One region of the Mesorhizobium sp. M0678 genome, then DNA from elsewhere that is predicted to be linked to it. Evidence: predicted binding sites of a transcription regulator. Region 1 holds the regulator's gene; the other holds the start of a gene.
What was found. Region 1 encodes LexA, which represses DNA repair genes until DNA is damaged. Its sites were predicted from a motif close to TGTTCNNNNTGTGTTCNG; they were not measured.

Region 1 (10,253 bases):
AAGGCGGCATCGGGTTGATCCCCTCACCTACGGGCGACGGACAGATCCTGTTCAAGGTTGCCGAGGTGTTCGAGCCTGCCGGGGCCGATGCCAGCTCAGTGCCCCAGGACGCACAGAAGTCCTTCACCTCCGGCATGTCCGACGACCTGCTCGACCAGTTGGTGGCGCAGTTGCAGACGCAATATGACGTCCGCATCGATCAGGCGGCCGTAACCCAAGCCCTGGCCAGATGAGCGCGCTGAAGATCCACATCGCCAAGGTCGCCGCCGGCAGCGCTCTTTCCTTCGAGGAGGCGCGCGAGGCCTTCGACATCATCATGTCCGGCGATGCTACCCCCGGCCAGATCGGCGGCTTCTTGATGGCATTGCGCGTGCGCGGTGAGACCGTCAGCGAGATCGCCGGCGCCGTCGCCACCATGCGCGCCAAGATGCTGCGTGTCGAAGCTCCCGAGGGTGCCATCGACATTGTCGGCACCGGCGGCGACAATTCGCACAGCGTCAACATTTCGACCGCATCCGCTTTCGTCATCGCCGGCAGCGGCGTGCCCGTCGCCAAGCACGGCAATCGCGGACTGTCCTCGCTGACCGGCGCCGCCGATGTGCTGATCGCATTGGGCGTCAAGATCGACATCCCTCCGGAGACGATCGGCCGCTGCATCCACGAGGCCGGCGTTGGCTTCATGTTCGCGCCGGCGCATCACCCGGCGATGAAGCATGTCGGCCCGACCCGGGTCGAGCTCGGAACCCGCACCATCTTCAACCTGCTGGGCCCGCTTTCCAATCCGGCGAGTGTCAGACGGCAGATGGTCGGCGTGTTCCTGCCCGAATGGATCATGCCGGTGGCAGAAACGTTGAAGGAACTTGGTGCCGACCATGCCTGGATCGTCCATGGCGACGGCTATGACGAGATCACCACCACCGGCGAGACACTTGTCGCCGAATTGGCCGGCGGCGAGATCCGCAGCTTTACGCTGACCCCGGAAGCCGTCGGACTGAAGCGGCACACCAAGGACGAGTTGCGCGGCGGCGACGCCGCCCACAACGCCCAGGCACTGCGCGACATGCTGGGCGGCGCCGCCGGCGCCTTTCGCGATACGGTGCTGATGAATGCCGGCGCCGGGCTGGTGGTGGCCGGCACAGCGACGACCCTCGCCGACGGCATGGTAACGGCGGCGCAGGCCATCGACAGCGGCCGCGCGCTGAAAGTGCTCGACAGGCTGATCGAGATTTCGAACGGTTAAAACCATGTCCGACATCCTGCGCAAGATCGAGGCTTACAAGCGCGACGAGATCGCGGCGGCCAAGGCACTCGTGTCATTGGCCGAGATCAAGGCACGGGCGACGGATGCCGACGCGCCGCGCGGCTTTCTTTCCGCCCTTGAAGCAACGCGCAAATCCGGCGGGTTCGCGCTGATTGCCGAAATCAAGAAGGCTAGCCCATCCAAAGGCCTGATCCGCGCCGATTTCGATCCGCCGGCGCTGGCCAGGGCCTATGCGAAGGGCGGTGCCGCCTGCCTTTCGGTGCTGACCGACGCACCCTCCTTCCAAGGCGCGCCCGAATTCCTCACCACTGCGCGCGCTGCCGTCGAGCTGCCTGCCCTGCGCAAGGATTTCCTGTTCGACCCCTATCAGGTCTACGAGGCCAGGGCATGGGGCGCCGATGCCATCCTGATCATCATGGCCAGCGTCGACGACGCGTTGGCAAGAGAACTCGAAGCGACAGCGTTCGGGCTCGGCATGGACGCGCTGGTCGAAGTGCATGACGAGGCTGAAATGGAACGCGCGCTGCAGCTGTCGTCGCGACTGATCGGTATCAACAACCGCAATCTCCGGACCTTCGAAACCAGCCTGCAGACCTCGGAGCGGCTGGCAGCGATGGTGCAGGCCGACCGCCATCTGGTCAGCGAGAGCGGTATCTTTTCGCACGACGATTGCCGCCGGCTGGAGCAGAGCGGCATTGCGACTTTCCTGGTCGGCGAGAGCCTGATGCGCCAGCAGGACGTGGCCGCGGCAACGCGCCTGCTGTTGACGGGCAAGGCGCCGGCAGAGGCCGTTTGAGGATGGCGGCCGCCCTCACTCATCTTGGCGCGCAGGGCGAAGCCAACATGGTCGATGTCGGCGACAAGGCTGAGACGGTGCGCACGGCAGTCGCAGAAGGTTTTGTCGCGATGCGGCCCGAGACGCTGGACATGATCCTCGCCGGCGACGCCAAGAAGGGCGACGTGCTGGGCACGGCGCGCATTGCCGGCATCATGGCGGCCAAGAAGACGCATGAACTGATCCCGCTTTGCCATCCGCTGCTGCTGACCAGGATATCTGTCGATATCGAGGCGGACGCCGCGCTGCCCGGCCTGAAGGTGACAGCATTGACCCGCGTCACCGGCAAGACCGGCGTTGAGATGGAGGCTCTGAGTGCCGTCTCGGTCGCTTGCCTGACCATCTACGACATGGCCAAGGCGGTCGACCGCGCCATGGTCATCTCCGGCATCAGGCTGGTTGAAAAGACCGGCGGCAAATCCGGCGACTACAAGATCACCGGAGACGGGGCCACCGAGGCAGGCCGATAATGGCGCTGGTCCCAGTTGCCGAGGCGCTCGAGCGCCTGCTGGACGGCGCAGCAGCGCTGCCGGGCGAACGCGTCGCACTGCTGGATGCCGCCGACCGCGTGCTGGTGGAGCCGGTTGTGGCGCTCCGCACCCAGCCGCCGTTCAACGCCTCCGCCATGGACGGCTATGCCGTGCGGGCGGCCGATATCGCGTCCGTACCGGCAAGGCTTTCGGTGGTCGGCATGGCGCCGGCCGGACGCGGCTTTGCCGGAACGGTGCAGCAGCGGCAGGCCGTGCGCATCTTTACCGGCGCGCCGCTTCCCGAAGGCGCCGACACTATCGTCATCCAGGAGAACGTCCGCGATCTCGGTGGCGGCAGCGTCGAAGTGACGGAACCGACGGTGCAGGGGCGCAACATCCGCCGCCTCGGGCTCGATTTCGCCAAGAGCGATGTCCTGCTGCCCAAAGGCCGCCTGCTCGACCCGGCGGCCTTGTCGCTGGCGGCATCGGCCAATCACCCCGAGGTGCGCGTGGTCAAACGGCCGCTGGTCGCCATCATCGCCACCGGCGACGAATTGCTGCCGCCGGGCAGCGATGTTGGCCCCGACCAGATCATCTCCTCCAACGCCTATGGTGTCGCCGCTGCCGCACAGTCGGTCGGTGCGCGCGCGCTCGACCTTGGCATCGCGCCGGACCGCAGGGAGGCGATCGCTGCGCTGGTTGAAAAGGCCGTGAAGGCTGGCGCGAACGTCATCGTCACGCTGGGCGGTGCCTCGGTCGGTGACCACGACTTCGTCCATGACGTGCTGACCGGGCAAGGCATGACGCTCGATTTCTGGAAGATCGCCATGCGGCCGGGCAAGCCACTGATGTTCGGGCGGCTGGGAGACATTCGCTGCATCGGCCTGCCCGGCAATCCGGTGGCAAGCCTGGTCTGCACTCAGCTCTTCCTGAAGCCGCTGCTGGCGCGGCTCGGTGGCCGCGCCTTTCAGCAGGATATACGTCGGGCACGGCTCGGTGCTGCCATGCCGGCCAACGATCTCAGGCAAGATTATGTGCGGGCTGTTGTCATAGATGACACCGGTACGCTCGTGGCGACGCCGTTCGGCATCCAGGACTCCTCGATGCTGAAAATGCTGGCCGATGCCAACGGGCTGATCGTTCGCGCGCCGTTCGCTCCTGCCGCGGCGGCGGGCTCCCCCTGCGACGTACTGATGCTACGCTGAACCTGCCTCACTCCGAAATCAAGGTCCGGGTCAGCGGATGGTCTGGATCGGCCAAACCGTCGATGATGTTGAAATGATGCCGGTCAGGCTCGACCACCGAGCTGGTCGCGGTACCCAGGCCGATCCAGATGTTGGCCAGCAACGCGCTCTGACGCAGGAATTCGGCGCGCTCGCCGCCGCCGGCCCAGCAGGTCAGGCGGGCCTTGTCCATCGGGCGCAGCAGCACCGGACTTTCGGCCTGCGCCTCGGCCTCATCGATCGCCAGCGTCTCGTTCATGCCGGTGCGCATGATCGGGCGCAAATCGTGCACCCCCGAGATCGACACCACGTGACGAACGCGCCGGACCACTTCGGGCGCCAGCGGCGTCGTCGCCGTAACCATCCGGCTAACAAGATGGCCGCCGGCCGAGTGTCCGGTCAGCATCAGCGGCCCTGGAACCATCGCCGCCGCCTTGCCGATCGCCGCGCCGACTTCCTTGACGATGCCGCCAATGCGTATCTGCGGACAGAGCGTGTAGGACGGCATCGCCACCGCATAGCCGCGATCAACAGGGCCAGTGGCAAGATGCGACCAGAAACTCTTGTCGAATGCCATCCAGTAGCCGCCATGAACGAACACCACGAGTCCCTTGGGCTTGATGGCCGGCAGGAAAAGATCGAGCCGGTTGCGTGGGTTGTCGCCATAGGCCATGTCGAGCCGCGCCCTGCCCTCGGTCGAAAGCACGTCGCGGAAAACCCGCGCGGGCTCGATCCAGGCCGCCGGCCAGCGATCGCTGCCGGCTATGTTGGCGCCGTTGGCATAGGCGTTGTCCCAATCGGCAATGTGACGTTCGAACACCCTGCGCCCTCCCTGGCAATATAGCCTTGCAACGTAGCCGTGAGCATCGCGCGGCGCGTCGTCGCCAGCCTCACGATTCCAGCTCTCGCATCAATCTCAAGTGACAGCCGCCTTGATGGCGAAGCGCGCTTCCTTCCACGCACCGGTGCGCAGGATGTCCTCAAGCACTTCGACGGCCTGCCAGACATCGGCATAGCCGACATAGAGCGGGGTGAAGCCGAAGCGCATGGTCGATGGCGCGCGAAAATCGCCGATCACGCCACGTTCGATCAGCGCGCGCATGACCTGGTAGCCATGCTCATGCATGAATGAAATCTGGCTGCCGCGTTTTTCCCCATCGCGCGTGCTTTCGAGCGTGAGCCCGTAAGTGCCGCACTTTGCCTCGACAAGCTCGATGAACAGATCCGCCAGTGCGATGCTCTTCTTGCGCACCGCCGTCATGTCGACATCGTTCCAGATGTCGAGCGCGCCCTTCAGCGTGCGCATCGACAGGACCGGCTGCGTGCCGCACAGAAACCGGCGGATGCCGGTGCCGGCCGCATAGCCTGGCTCGAAGGCGAAGGGCCGTGCATGGCCCCACCAGCCGGTGAGCGGCTGCTGGATGTCGGAAAGATGCCGCTCAGCCGCATAGATGAAGGCAGGCGCGCCCGGGCCGCCATTCAGATATTTGTAGGTGCAGCCAACGGCAAAATCGGCGTTTGCCTTGTCGAGTTCGACTGGCATCGCGCCGGCGGTGTGGCAGAGATCCCAGACGATCATCGCCCCGGCTTCCTGAGCCCTGCGCGTCAGCGCCGGCATGTCGCGCAGTTCGCCCGACTTATAGTTGACGTGGTTGACCAGCACCACGGCGGTGCGTTCGTCGATCAGCTCTTCGATGGTCGGCGCGTCGACCCCCGAGAGGCGCAGCAGCGTATCTTTTCGCGTCGAAACCACACCCTCGGCCATGTAGAGGTCCGTCGGAAAACTATCGCCCTCGGCGACGATGACCTGCCGCTCCGGTCGCATGGCCATGGCGGCGTGCAGCAGCTTGTAGATGTTGACCGATGTCGTGTCGCAGACCACCGTCTGGCCGGCCGCGGCACCGATCAGGCGCCCGAGCTGGTCGCCAAGTTCAAGCGGCATGTTGAACCAGCCGGCCGTGTTCCATGCGCGGATGAGATCATGCGACCATTCTTCGGTCGCGGCCTTGTGCAGTTCATCGAAAGCGGCACGTGAAGCAGCTCCTAGCGAATTGCCGTCGAGATAGATCACTCCTTGCGGCAACACAAAGCGGTCGCGCATCGCGCGCAACGGATCCGCGGCATCCATCGCCTTTATGGCCACGAGATCGGGAATTCCTGTCATGATTTGTCTGCTCCCCCAAGATCCAACGCAACGCCGGACACGCATCGACTGTTCTTCCATTACCTGGTTGCGCGCAGCAAGGCTCCACCGGCGAGAAGCAGCCTGACCAGGCGGTGGAAACCGGGACTTAACCCGAGGTTGGCGTTTTGAATTCGTTTCGTTCACGGTGCATTGACCAAACCGCACAGTCGATACGGGTTCAATTCCGTGCCTTTTGCCGACCGACGGCCGATGCCAGTGCCGCCTTCTAGGAGGCCAGAAGGGCGCAAACGAAAGCAGAATCAAGGCGATGAGGCTCGCGGCGGTGAAAATGCGGTACGCCGGTAGGGACGTCGTTTGTTTCCCGAGCCTTAACGCATTCATTAAACTTTAAACAGTTGCGGAACACAACTGGAACAGATAGTGTTTGTTCTGGGTTTGTTTTTCTGATTCTGTTGGGGGTCGCTATGCTGACACGCAAACAACACGAACTGCTTATGTTCATCCACGAAAGGTTGAAGGAAAGCGGTATCCCGCCTTCATTCGACGAGATGAAGGAAGCGCTCGATCTGGCTTCCAAATCCGGAATCCACCGGCTGATTACGGCGCTGGAGGAGCGCGGCTTCATTCGCCGTTTGCCCAACCGGGCCCGTGCGCTGGAGGTGCTACGCCTGCCTGACTCGATCGCCCCCGGCCTCAATGCGGCACGCAAGTTCTCGCCGAGTGTCATCCAGGGCAGCCTTGGGCAAGGCGCCCCTCGGCAGGGCAAGCCGACATCGTCGCGTGTCCCTGCAGCCGGCAATGACGACGATGTCGTCGCCGCCGTTTCGATCCCGGTAATGGGCCGCATCGCGGCCGGTGTGCCGATCGATGCCATCCAGCACCAGACGCATTCGATTTCGGTGCCGCCGGATATGATCATGGGCGGCGAGCATTATGCGCTCGAGGTCAAAGGCGATTCGATGATCGAGGCTGGCATTTTCGACGGCGACACGGTGATCATCCGCAATGCCGATACGGCGAGCCCCGGTGAGATCGTGGTGGCACTGGTCGACGAGGAGGAAGCGACGCTGAAGCGGTTCCGCCGCAAGGGCGCCTCGATCGCCCTGGAAGCCGCCAATCCGGCCTACGAGACGCGCATCTTCGGACCAGACAGGGTCAAGGTGCAGGGCAAGCTCGTCGGACTGATCCGCCGCTACTGAGCTCCGCCCTTGGCGCCGGCTTTGGGGTTGTCGGCCCTGCGGTATGGCGGCAGGCCCCGTGCCGCGCGTGAAAATTTCCGCTGCACGTGCCAGGGCCGGTATGATTTTTTGACGGCGAAGCGGATCTCGGCGCGTGTTGCCGCTTGTGGATCGAAATAGACGGCGGCACTTCCCGCGCGCGCCAGTTGCCGTTTGGTGACGACGAGGACCAGCCGGTCGTAGTAGCAGGGGTTATGGGCGGTGGCGTCGTCGATGACGATCAAGCTGGCAAAGGCGCAGGCTGGCCGCGCAGTATCGCGGTCCTTGGCTTGCGCGATGATCGCGCCGGATGGATGCCTGGCAAGGCAGAGGCCGTCCGTGCAAATGAACGGCATGCCCGGCGGTAGGTCGGCCGGATCGGCAATGTCGAATTGCGGGTCGTTCTTTCCAGGTGTTTCCGGCGCGACGATGGCCTCTGATGTGAGCGCGCGTTTCCAGTTGTCGATGGTGAACTCATTCGGGCGTGCCCGGTTGACCGCGAGTTCACCGCTGCCGATCGGCAGCGCGACCAGCCGCGCGTCCTCCGAGACCAATACGTCGGGTATGCGTGTCTGCGTTGTCGTCAGCAAGCCGGCGAGCGCAAAAGGAAGTGCCGCCAGCCGCAACCAGGTCGTCGCCATGCTGGCAATGACGAGGGCGATCGTCACCAGAAGGACGGATCTCAGCGAAATCAGCCCGACCGCATCGATCGGCGAGCGCTCCGAGATCCACCCGGACAGGGCGATCATCGCCGTCAGCCCCTTGCCCATGACATAGAGGAAAGGGCCATCCGCACCGAACGGCATCGCCAGCGCGCTGAGAACGGCGAAGGGCATGACGACCAGTGAGACGATGGGCATGATGGCCAGATTGGCGAACAGGCTGAGCGGCGCCACGCGCTGGAAATGCCATATGGCGAAAAGCGCCGTGGCGCTCCCTGCAATGATTGAGGTCATCGCCAGACCGCACATGCCCAACAGGACCTTTCGAGTGGCAAAGCGTAGCGGCGACCGCCGCGGCGGCGGCGTGGTGGCCCTGCCGGCGCGGTAATCGGACCAGCCTGCATAGGCGCCGACAAGGGCCGCCGTCGCGGCGAAGGACATCTGGAAACTCGGACCGACCACCTCGTGCGGCGACACCAGGATGACCGCGATGGCCGAGATCGCCAGGTTGCGCATGGTGAGCGCGGCCCGGTCGAACAGCACGGCGATAAGCATCACCGCCAGCATGATGAAGCTGCGTTCGGCCGCAACGACAATGCCGGAAAAGACGAGGTAGGCCGCAATCGAAAAAAGCGGCGGCCGCGGCATATTTCTTGACCGGCCGTCGCGATGAGAAATCGGGAAACAGCGCAAAGGCACCCCGCAGCAGCGCCATGATGGTGCCGGCGACCAACGCCATATGCAGCCCCGAGATGGAGATGATGTGGTAGATGCCGGTGCGCCGCATCGCTTCGTTGATCTCCTCGGGAATGCCGGCGCGCACGCCGACGATCAGCGCAGCAGCAATCTCGCCCTCGGCACCGCCGATGCGGCTGCGGATATGGTCGGCGATGGATTCGCGCGCGTCTTCGATCGCGGAAGAAAGCTGCGCGGCAAGCGGCATGCTGCCCGACGACACGACTTTCGGATTGCCGAGAAAAAAGCCGCTGCCGCCGATACCGGCGAAATAGCTGTCGAAGGAGAAATCATAGCTGTCGGGCCGCACCGGGCCGGTCGGCGGCAGCAGCCGCACATAGCCGGTGATCTCGGAACCGGCGGTCAGCTCAGCCGGTATCTTCATCGCCGAAACGCGGACCCGTTCCGGCATGTAGCGCAGTGTCGGCCTGGCCGTTGAGATCACATCGATTGTCAGCCTGATGCGGCCGCTCGCCATGGGCTCGTACGATACGACGCGACCCGTCAGCCGCGTCGAGATTTCGGAGCCGAGCATATGCGTTCCGACACGCCATGTCTCGAACTTGGCGGCAAGTACGCCAAGCGCGCAGAGCAGCGCCACCATGAAGCACAGGCGCGTCCTGGGCCATGACCGCGAGACGACGGCACAAAGGGCCGCGAGGAGCGCGATTGCGATCGGCTGTGGAAAGGCCGGCTCCACCGACAGCCCGAAATATACGACCACCCCGCATGCGAGGAACACCGGCACCAGCAGGAAGGCGATGCCGCGGTCGAGTTCCAGGCCGGCTGCCGAGGTTACGCTGTTGCGGATACGGGACGGTGACGGGAGGCGGAAACGCCTGGGCAGGCGTACGATGGGCTCGCCCGCGGGCACGAGAACCGTTGCTGGGTCGCTGGCCGGCAGCGACGGAGCATCGAAGCGCGGAGCGGGTAGCAATGCCGGTGCCGGCAGGACAGGCGGGGGAGCGGCAAACAGCAAGCGTTCGCTGACGCCGCTGCCAACGTCCTCGCCCTCGCCCGCACCACGGCCTCGCACAGCCATCGGGTCTGCCCCTTGCGCCCTCGACCTCCTATGCTACATGAACGCGCAACGCGCGAAAGTCCGCAAACCCACTTCCTTCGCCCGCCTGAGAGTTCCATGCCCGATAAGGTCGTCACCCGTTTTGCCCCCTCGCCCACCGGCTATCTGCACATTGGCGGCGCGCGCACGGCGCTGTTCAACTGGCTGTATGCCAAGCACACAGGCGGCACGATGCTGCTGCGCATCGAGGACACCGACCGCGAGCGCTCCACCGATGCGGCGACGGCAGCCATTCTCGACGGACTTTCCTGGCTCGGACTCACCTGGGACGGCGCGCCTGTCTCGCAGTTCGAGCGCGCGCCGCGCCATCGCGAGGTGGCCGAGGAGCTGGTGCGCGTGGGCAAGGCCTATTACTGCTACGCGACGCCGGCGGAGCTGGAGGCGATGCGCGAGGCAGCGCGAGCCAAGGGGCTTCCGCCCCGCTATGATGGACGCTGGCGCGACCGCGACCCGTCGGAGGCGCCGCCCGGCGCCAAGGGGGCGATCCGCATCAAGGCGCCGACAGACGGCGAGACGGTGGTGCATGACCGCGTCCAGGGCGACGTGCGCTTTCCCAACAAGGATCTCGACGATTTCATTATTCTGCGCTCGGATGGCAATCCCACCTACATGCATGCCGTCGT
Region 2 (10,253 bases), on a different contig from region 1:
GTGCCCTACATGGAAGCCAAGAATTCGACCGCGCAGTTCGAGCACGAGGCCACCACCTCGAAGATTTCCGAGGACCAGAAGTTCTATGTCATGCAGCGCGGCATTCCGGAAGAAGAGGCGATCGCGCTGATCGTCAACGGCTTCGTCAAGGACGTCATCCAGCAACTGCCGATGGAGTTCGCGGTCGAGGCGCAGAAACTGATCGGGATCAGCCTCGAGGGGAGCGTTGGGTGAGTGACGATGAGGCAGAGGACGGTCCGCCGTTGGTCGCACGCGTTCACCAGTTTGACAGGCATTCTGGTGAGCTACCCGACAACTATCGGGCCGACCTCGATGAGCAGATTTGCGGAGAATTGGCAACGTCGCTCGGGAACTACCTTCGAAGCTTTGCTGCCGAAAGGAAAGTTGGCGTCAGGATCGAAGTCGAAGCCAACCGAATTAGCGCTGGGCGCGAAGACGGCACGGAGTTGATGATCACCGTCTACGGCCCTGAGATTTTTGAAATCACCAGGTGGCCGAATCCCGCCGACGCCGTCGAGGACGGAAGTATGCGATTTGACTTGGCACCTGAACTTGAAAGCGACGTCGCCGTTGCCCTAGCTCGGCGATATGTAGTTAACGGAACGATAGAGCAAGAGAATGCTTGAAATCAGAAACCTCCATGCCCGTATCGTCGACGACGGCACCGAGATCATTCGCGGCCTGAATCTTTCGGTGAAGGCCGGTGAGGTCGCCGCCATCATGGGGCCGAACGGCTCGGGAAAATCGACGCTGTCCTATATCCTTGCCGGGCGCGAGGATTATGAGGTCACCGAGGGCGATATCCTCTACAACGGCCAGTCGATCCTCGAAATGGATCCGGCCGAGCGCGCCACCGCCGGCATCTTTCTCGCCTTCCAGTATCCGATGGAGATACCGGGCGTGGCGACGATGGAATTCCTGAAAGTGGCGATGAACGAGCAGCGCAAGGCGCGCGGCCAGGAACCGCTGAAGATCCCGGAATTTCTCAAGCGCGTGAAGGAAGCGGCGGCCTCGCTCAACATGGACATGGCGATGCTGAAGCGGCCGCTCAATGTCGGCTTCTCCGGCGGCGAGAAGAAGCGTGCCGAGATCCTGCAGATGAAGCTGCTCGAGCCAAAGCTCTGCGTGCTCGACGAGACCGATTCCGGTCTCGATATCGACGCGCTGAAGATCGTCGCGGACGGCGTCAACACGCTGCGCTCGCCGGACCGGGCCATCGTCGTCATCACCCATTACCAGCGCCTGCTCCAATACATCGTGCCGGATACGGTGCACGTGCTCTACAGGGGTCAGGTGATCAAGTCGGGCGACAAGTCGCTGGCGCTCGACCTCGAGGCCAATGGCTATGCCGGCGTGATCGGGCAAGCCGCGTGAGATGCCAGCAGGCCCGGAAGGCAAGCCAAATAAGGCGATACTGATGAATATGCACACGACACCCCAGCGAACATTGGCCGAAACGGCGCTGATCGACGCCTTTGGCGAGCGGCTGTCGCTGCTGCCCGGCGACGGCGCGGTGATGCTGAAGCGCGACGACGCCATCGAGGCGATCAAGGGCGGCCTGCCGACGCGGCGCATCGAATCCTGGCACTATACGGACCTGCGCCGGCTGCTGACCTCGGTGCCGGACTTCGATCCGGCAGCGGTTGCGAAAGCCATTGCGCCGATCGTCGAAGGCTCCTCGGTTTTGCCGGTGCTGAACGGCGTTTCGAGCGCCAAGCTCGCTAGCATCGAGGGCGTTGTCGTGCAGCGCCTGTCGGAGAAGCTGACCGACGGCAGCGCAGCACCTGGGCTCGATTCTTATGGCAGCGACGACGCCATCGGCGCGCTCAACACCGCCTTTGTCGCCGACGGCTATTTCGTCGACATCGCCGACGGCGCCCAACTGGAAAAGCCGCTTGAGCTGCAGAATCTGCAGGGCGGGGGACAGACGCATGTGCGGCTGCTGACGCGCGCCGGCGCCGGCGCCAAGGCTGTTATCGTCGAGCGCCAGGCAGGCGAGGGGGCGGCGCTGGTCAGCGCGGTCAGCCAGCTTGTGCTTGGCGAGGGCGCCGAAGTGACATGGCTCATCGTGCAGGAGCAACCGGATACGGCGACGCACCTTGCCCAGTTCAAGGCGCATCTCGGCAAGAATTCGAAGCTGACGCTGTTCGTCATGAATGCCGGCGGCAAGCTTGTGCGCCAGGAGGTCGTTGTGAAGACGACCGGCGAGGGCGCCGAATTCACGCTGCGCGGCATCAATCTGCTCGCCGGCGACACCCATACCGACGTCACCATGGTGCTCGACCACGCCGTGCCGCATACCGCATCGACCGAAGTCTTCCGAAACGTGGTGACCGGCAAGGCGCGCGGCGTCTTCCAAGGCCGCATCAACGTCCACCAATATGCGCAGAAGACCAACGCCAAGATGGCCTGCAACACGCTGCTGTTGTCGGACGACGGGGAGTTCTCGACCAAGCCGGAGCTCGAAATCTTCGCCGACGACGTCGTCTGCGGCCATGGCGCGACCGTCACCGAGATCGACCACAGCCATCTGTTTTACCTGATGGCGCGCGGCGTCGACGAGAAGACCGCGCGCGGCCTGCTGGTCAAGGCCTTCGTCGCCGAGGTAATCGAGGAACTGGACGACGAGGCCATCGTCGAGGCGCTGGAAGCGAGACTCGACAACTGGTTCGTGGCGCACGGATAAAGTGGATGAGGGCCTGGCGCTTCGGCCAGCACCCCTCATCCGACCGAGCTTCGCTCGGCCACCTTCTCCCACAAGGGGAGAAGGAAACGCGCCTCTCCTTCTCCCCTTGTGGGAGAAGGTGGATTGGCGCGAAGCGCCAAGACGGATGAGGGGTGTTGGAAGGAACGCGGCAGCGCGGCAAGGACTTCGAGATGGACCAGAAAGTCGAAAACATCCCCTATGACGTCGAGGCGATCCGCCGCGACTTCCCGATCCTGTCGCGGCAAGTCTACGGCAAACCGCTGGTCTATCTCGACAATGGCGCCTCGGCGCAGAAGCCGCAGGCGGTGCTCGACGCCATCCAGCACGCCTATTCCCAGGAATACGCCAACGTCCATCGCGGCCTGCATTTCCTGTCCAATGCCGCGACCGACGCCTATGAGAGGGCTCGCGAGACGGTGCGCCGTTTCCTCAATGCGCCGAGCACCGACAATATCGTCTTCACCTCGAACACCACGGCGGCGATCAACACGGTCGCCTATGGTTTCGGCATGCCGAACATCGGCGAAGGCGACGAGATCGTGCTCTCGATCATGGAGCATCATTCCAACATCGTGCCGTGGCATTTCATCCGCGAGCGGCAGGGCGCCAAGCTGGTCTGGGTGCCGGTCGATGATCTCGGCGTCTTCCATATCGAGGAATTCGAGAAGCGGCTGACCGACCGCACCAGGCTGGTTGCCATCACCCATATGTCGAACGCGCTGGGCACGGTGACGCCGATCAAGGAGATCGTGCGCATCGCGCATGCCCGCGGCATTCCGGTGCTGGTCGACGGCAGCCAGAGCGCCGTGCATATGCCGATCGACGTGCAGGACCTCGACTGCGATTTCTTCGTCTTCACCGGCCATAAGGTCTATGGCCCGTCGGGCATCGGCGTGCTCTACGGCAAGAAGGATATTCTGGAGCGCATGCGCCCGTTCATGGGCGGCGGCGAGATGATCGAGGAGGTGACGCAAGACATCGTCACCTACAACGACCCGCCGCACCGTTTCGAGGCCGGCACGCCGCCGATCGTGCAGGCGATCGGACTTGGTGCGGCGCTCGAATACATGGAAAAGATCGGACGTGAGCGCATCGCCGCGCACGAGGCCGATCTGAAGGATTATGCGCATCAAAAACTGCGCGCCATCAACTCGCTGCGCATCTTCGGCGATGCGCCCGGCAAGGGCGCAATCATCTCGTTCGAGCTGCAGGGCATCCACGCGCACGACGTGTCGATGGTCATCGACCGGCAGGGCGTGGCGGTGCGCGCCGGCACCCATTGCGCCCAGCCGCTGTTGAAACGCTTCGGCGTAACATCCACATGCAGGGCATCGTTCGGCATGTATAATACCAGGGCTGAAGTCGATGCTTTGGCCGATGCGCTGGAAAAGGCGCGAAAGTTCTTCGGGTGACGATCATGGATGATGCCAGCCACACCGCCGAAAGCACGGCACTGGATATGACCACCAATGCGGCGGTTTCCGGGTCAACGATTCCCGCCGACGAACTGGCGCGGCTGACCGACGACATCGTCTCGGCGCTGAAGACGGTCTATGACCCGGAAATCCCGGCCGACATCTATGAGCTCGGCCTGGTCTACAAGATCGACATCGAGGACGACCGCTCGGTCAAGATCGACATGACGCTGACCGCGCCGGGCTGCCCGGTGGCTGGCGAAATGCCGGGCTGGGTCGAAAACGCCGTCGGCGCCGTCGAAGGCGTCTCCGGCGTCGAGGTCAACATGACCTTCGACCCGCCCTGGTCGCCCGACCGCATGTCGGAAGAGGCGCAGGTGGCGGTTGGGTGGTACTAGCATCCGACCAGCCAGAGGCTGGCGCACTTGCGCCGGGTACAAAACTTCACCATTTTAGGTGAGGAATCATTCGGCAGGCCTTGAACCTGCGCGCATGGAGAAGGAAAACATGGGACGCTTCGCCGTCATCACGATGACCGAAAAGGCCGCCGACCGGGTTCGCGAGATCGTTGCGACCCGTGAGAATGCGCATGGCATTCGCCTTGGCATCAAGAAGGGCGGCTGCGCCGGCATGGAATATACGGTCGATCTGGTGACCGAACCCAATACCAAGGACGACCATATCGAGCGTGACGGCGCCCATGTCTATGTCGCGCCGGAGGCGGCCCTTTTCCTGTTCGGCACCGAGATGGATTTCGAGCAGACGACGCTGCGCACCGGCTTCACCTTCCGCAATCCGAACCAGAGCTCGGCCTGCGGCTGCGGCGAATCGGTCGAATTGAAGCCGGCTGATCTGAAGGCACTGGCCGAAGCACGCGCTTCGGCCTGAGAATTTTCTTTTCCTTAGTAGGATTTCGCGAGACCCCCTCATCCGGCCGCTTCGCGGCCACCTTCTCCCCGAGGGGAGAAGAGGTCGCGAACGGTTGAGCCAGTCTCTTCTCCCCAGCGGGGAGAAGGTGGCCCGAAGGGCCGGATGAGGGGGACTGCCGAAGCTAATCCACCCACATCCCCGTTCGCTTGTGCCAGTCTGCGATCGACTCCTCCGGGTAGACGTCGAACACCTTGTCACCCTTGCCGATGTCGGGCTCGACCCAGTTCGCCTTGTATTTCAGCATCAGATGCACCTTCTCCGGCGGTTTCGGCAGGTCTGTGTCGATCGCCGAGGCAAACGGATGCACCAGCTCCGGCCAGGTCGGATCGTAGAGCCAGAGTGCCGTCCCGCATTTCGTGCAGAAGTTCCGCTCGCCCGTCGAGGTCTCGCGTTGCGGGTGCTCGTCGTCCTCGATCTCGGCGCGGTAGACGCCGAGATGGCGCTTGCCCTGGATTTTCAGCGTTTCGTAATCGGCGCCGAGATTGATGGCAAAACCGCCGCCGCCCTGCTGCTTGCGGCAGATCGAGCAGTAGCACAGCATGAACGGCACCGGCGTGTGGCTTTCCACCTCGAAACGCACGGCATTGCACCGGCAGGACCCTTTGAGCAGAAGCGGCATGAAAAACTCCGAGGAAATTGATTCTGAACTTGTCAGGATGGTGCCGGTTGCGTCGATGACAAGGGGAAATCCGGGTGACATGATCGCCGCATGGACAACGAGCGCATAGAAGAGCTTTTCGAAGGCCTCGGCCCGGTCAGCATCCGCAAGCTGTTCGGCGGCAAGGGCATCTATTTCGACGGCGTCATCGTCGCCATCGTCATCCGTGGCGAATTGATGCTGAAGGCCGACGCCGAAAGCGCCCCGGATTTCGAAGCGGCCGGCTGCCGGCAATGGACCTATACCGGCTCGCGCCACGGCAAGCTCGTGTCGATGCCCTATTGGAGCGTTCCCGACAGCGCCTTCGACGATCCCGACGAGATGGCGATCTGGGCACGCCGCGCCTACGAGGCAGGACGGCGCGCCGGCAAATAGGCTGCGTCATGCTTCGGCAATTCCGGGCCGCACTTCATGCCAGGTCCCGCGCCTCGGGCACGAGCGCCAGCGCTTCGGCAAAGCCAGCGCTGGTGAAGGCGGCACTCTCGACGACGAGCATAGCTGCGGCAATGCCTTCGCGCAGTGCCGCGCGTAGCGTCAGGCCGCGCAGCAGGGCAGCGATCGTGGCGCCTGCCAATGCGTCGCCGGCGCCGGCAGTATCGGTCCGCTTTTGTAGCGGCGGTGGCGAGATCGAGAACGCGCTCAATTCGTCGAAACCGAGCACTGGTTCGTCGCCGGCGGTGATCACGCCGCTTTTCAGCCCGGCGCGTATTAGGCCGTCGACGATGCCTTGATCGTCAGCATCGATGCCGACGTCGGCGAGCACGCCGGCCTCCTGCCGGTTCATGAAGGCCAGCGCCAGACGGTCGAGCACCGGCATCAGCCGCGCCGCCTTATTGGGCGAGACCGCAAGCGCAAACACCGGCTTGTCGGCGGCGAGTGCCGCCAGCCGCCCCAGCGCGGTCGACGGCAGGTTGGCGTCGCACAGCACCGCGTCGGCCGAACCGATCGCTTCCCGCACCTTGGCGCGGCGGATCTGCTTGGGAAGCGCCAGCTCGTAGAGCACCATGTCGGCAAGGCCGGCGATCAGCCCGCCGTCGCTATCGATCAGCATCGTATGGCTTGGCGTTGCTCGGTCGAGGAACACCGCCGACAGGTCGGCAATGCCGGCCTCGGTGACGGCGCGTAAAACCGTGTCGCCAAGGGCATCGCCGCCGCGCACCGAAAGCAGCGAGGCCGAGGCGCCGCGTCGCACCGCACAGCGCAAGGCGTTGAAGACGGCACCGCCGACATGCTCGCGCATCGTGCCGGGGTTGGAAGCGGCCGGCACGAAGGCGCCGGCAACCCGGCCGCGCCGCTCGATATAGGCGCCGCCCACGGCCAGGATCGTCGGGGATTTGATCATGCCGTCAAAATGCCCTTTAGCTGTTGCCCGGGGGAGACTAGGTCGCCGGGCGGAACCCTGCAATCGCGGGTCCGATTCGGTTGGTGACGGCAACGGCGCCGCATGCGAGGCGAGACACATCGGAAGCAATAATTGCGAAACAAAAATAGAACAAATAGGGATATGCGTTATTTTTCAAACCCTTGGTGCTCATTGACAAATGAGAACAAATGAGGTACATTCTTTTAAGGATTGCGGGATTGTCCGGCCTCCATTGACGACCACGGGGTGATGTATCATGGCTCAGAATTCTTTGCGGCTTGTAGAGGACAAAGCGGTGGACAAATCAAAGGCTCTGGATGCGGCGCTGTCGCAAATCGAGCGTGCCTTCGGCAAGGGCTCGATCATGCGGCTCGGCGCGAACGAGCAGGTCGTCGAGATCGAAACGGTGCCGACCGGCTCGCTTGGGCTGGACATCGCGCTTGGCGTCGGCGGTCTGCCGCGCGGCCGCATCGTCGAGATCTACGGGCCGGAAAGCTCGGGCAAGACGACGCTGGCGCTGCACACGGTGGCCGAAGCCCAGAAGAAGGGCGGCATCTGCGCCTTCGTCGATGCCGAGCACGCGCTCGACCCGGTCTATGCCCGCAAGCTCGGCGTCGATCTCGAAAACCTTTTGATCTCGCAGCCCGATACCGGCGAGCAGGCGCTGGAGATCTGCGACACGCTGGTGCGCTCCGGCGCCATCGACGTGCTGGTGGTCGATTCGGTGGCGGCGTTGACGCCGCGGGCGGAAATCGAAGGCGAGATGGGCGATTCGCTGCCCGGCCTGCAGGCCCGCCTGATGAGCCAGGCACTGCGCAAGCTCACCGCCTCGATCTCGCGCTCCAACACCATGGTCATCTTCATCAACCAGATCCGCATGAAGATCGGCGTCATGTTCGGTTCGCCCGAGACGACGACCGGCGGCAATGCGTTGAAATTCTATGCCTCGGTCCGCCTCGACATCCGCCGCATCGGCTCGGTCAAGGATCGCGACGAGGTCGTCGGCAACCAGACCCGCGTCAAGGTCGTCAAGAACAAGCTGGCGCCGCCCTTCAAGGTGGTCGAGTTCGACATCATGTATGGCGAGGGCGTCTCCAAGACCGGCGAGCTGGTCGATCTCGGCGTCAAGGCGGGCGTGGTCGAAAAGTCGGGCGCCTGGTTCTCCTACAATTCGCAGCGTCTTGGCCAGGGCCGCGAAAACGCAAAACTGTTCCTGCGCGACAATCCCGACACGGCGCGCGAGATCGAGCTGGCGCTACGGCAGAATGCCGGGCTGATCGCTGAGAAATTCCTTGAGAACGGCGGCTCCGAAAGCAGCGACGACGGTTTCGAGGACGACGCCGGGGTGATGTAGGGCAGGCGACGCCTCGCTGAGCCTCAGCCAGGTTTCGATTTGATGTTTTGATTTTGAGTTTGCGTAATCGATGCGTTTCGAACCGCCGGCCCAGGGCCGGCGGTTCGCGTTTGACGGCGAGGCAGACGCATTTCAAGGCGCTGGTGAAAGCCGGGATTTGAGCCCATTTGGTGTTTCTGGACAGGCTGCGGTGCGACCGCTAAAAGGCCATGTCTATTTTCCGCCGGCAGCCGGCGGTTCTCTCGAAAAGGCAGTATTCATGAGTGGCGTCAACGAGATCCGGTCGGCATTTCTCGACTATTTTCGCAAGGAAGGTCACGAGGTCGTCGCGTCAAGCCCGCTGGTGCCGCGCAACGACCCGACGCTGATGTTCACCAATGCCGGCATGGTGCAGTTCAAGAACGTTTTCACCGGTCTGGAGAAGCGGCCGTATTCGCGCGCCACGACTGCCCAGAAGAGTGTTCGCGCCGGCGGCAAGCACAACGACCTCGACAATGTCGGCTACACCGCGCGCCACCTGACCTTCTTCGAGATGCTCGGCAATTTCTCCTTCGGCGACTATTTCAAGGAGCGGGCCATAGAGCTTGCCTGGAACCTGATCACCAGGGAGTTCGGGCTGAAGAAGGACAAGCTGCTGGTCACCGTCTACCACACCGACGACGAGGCGGCCTCGTACTGGAAGAAGATCGCCGGCCTTTCGGACGATCGCATCATCCGCATCGCGACTTCGGACAATTTCTGGGCAATGGGCGACACTGGACCTTGCGGGCCGTGTTCGGAGATATTCATCGACCGTGGCGAGCATATCTGGGGCGGCCCTCCCGGCAGCCCCGAGGAGGATGGCGACCGTTTCCTTGAATTCTGGAACCTGGTGTTCATGCAGTACGAACAGGTGACGAAGGAGGAGCGCGTCGACCTGCCGCGTCCGTCGATCGACACAGGCATGGGCCTCGAGCGCATGGCATCCATCCTGCAAGGGGTTGAAAGCGTCTTCGAAACCGACCTGTTCCGCCACCTGATCGACGCTGCGTCGTCGGCGCTTGGCAAAGGTCCGGATGCGGACGCCGTCGCATCGTTGCGCGTCATCGCCGATCACCTGCGTTCGTCCTGCTTCCTGGTCGCCGACGGCGTGCTGCCGTCCAACGAAGGACGCGGCTACGTGCTTCGTCGCATCATGCGCCGCGCTATGCGCCACGCGCAGTTGCTCGGCGCCCGCGATCCGCTGATGTGGCGCCTGGTGCCGGCACTGGTCCGCGAGATGGGCCAAGCCTACCCGGAACTGGTGCGCGGCGAACAGATGATCACCGAAACGCTGAAGCTGGAAGAGACGCGCTTCCGCAAGACGCTGGTGCGCGGCTTGGGCTTGCTTTCGGAGGCGACGGAAAAGCTGGCCTCCGGCGACATGCTGGATGGCGAGACAGCGTTCAAGCTCTACGACACCTATGGCTTTCCGCTCGATCTGACGCAGGACGCGCTGCGCCAGCGCAACATCTCGGTCAACCTTGCCGGCTTCACCGAGGCGATGGAGCGGCAGAAAGCGGAGGCGCGCAAAAGCTGGGCCGGCTCCGGCGACGTGGCGACCGAGACGGTATGGTTTCCGGTGCGCGAGAACGCCGGCGCCACCGAGTTCCTCGGCTATGAGACCGAGCAGGCGGAAGGCCTCATCCAAGCGCTGGTCAGGGGCGGCAAGACCGTCGACAGCGCCGGCAAAGGTGACGCCGTTGCCGTGGTTGTCAACCAGACGCCGTTCTATGGCGAGTCCGGTGGCCAGATGGGCGACACCGGCGTCATTTCGGGCGACGGGT

Region 2: a site for LexA is predicted at 7,209-7,226, ahead of recA (recombinase RecA). Genes of this name have one in related genera too.

What each region holds. Positions count from the first base shown of each region.
Region 1 covers NZ_JAMYPT010000001.1:456,719-466,971, reverse strand. Annotated here, with positions in the region: gene NKI29_RS02215 (SurA N-terminal domain-containing protein) at 1-233, shown strand, start outside; gene trpD (anthranilate phosphoribosyltransferase) at 230-1,240, shown strand; gene trpC (indole-3-glycerol phosphate synthase TrpC) at 1,245-2,057, shown strand; gene moaC (cyclic pyranopterin monophosphate synthase MoaC) at 2,060-2,566, shown strand; gene NKI29_RS02195 (molybdopterin molybdotransferase MoeA) at 2,566-3,771, shown strand; gene NKI29_RS02190 (hormone-sensitive lipase) at 3,779-4,609, opposite strand; gene kynU (kynureninase) at 4,706-5,953, opposite strand; gene lexA (transcriptional repressor LexA) at 6,400-7,134, shown strand; partial or broken gene NKI29_RS02175 (ComEC/Rec2 family competence protein) at 7,128-9,591, opposite strand; gene gltX (glutamate--tRNA ligase) at 9,688-10,253, shown strand, end outside.
Region 2 covers NZ_JAMYPT010000011.1:11,618-21,870, forward strand. Annotated here, with positions in the region: gene sufB (Fe-S cluster assembly protein SufB) at 1-234, shown strand, start outside; gene NKI29_RS20080 (hypothetical protein) at 231-647, shown strand; gene sufC (Fe-S cluster assembly ATPase SufC) at 640-1,395, shown strand; gene sufD (Fe-S cluster assembly protein SufD) at 1,439-2,707, shown strand; gene NKI29_RS20095 (cysteine desulfurase) at 2,899-4,140, shown strand; gene NKI29_RS20100 (SUF system Fe-S cluster assembly protein) at 4,146-4,541, shown strand; gene sufA (Fe-S cluster assembly scaffold SufA) at 4,651-5,031, shown strand; gene NKI29_RS20110 (GFA family protein) at 5,195-5,692, opposite strand; gene NKI29_RS20115 (TfoX/Sxy family protein) at 5,783-6,106, shown strand; gene NKI29_RS20120 (PfkB family carbohydrate kinase) at 6,141-7,073, opposite strand; gene recA (recombinase RecA) at 7,351-8,448, shown strand; gene alaS (alanine--tRNA ligase) at 8,708-10,253, shown strand, end outside.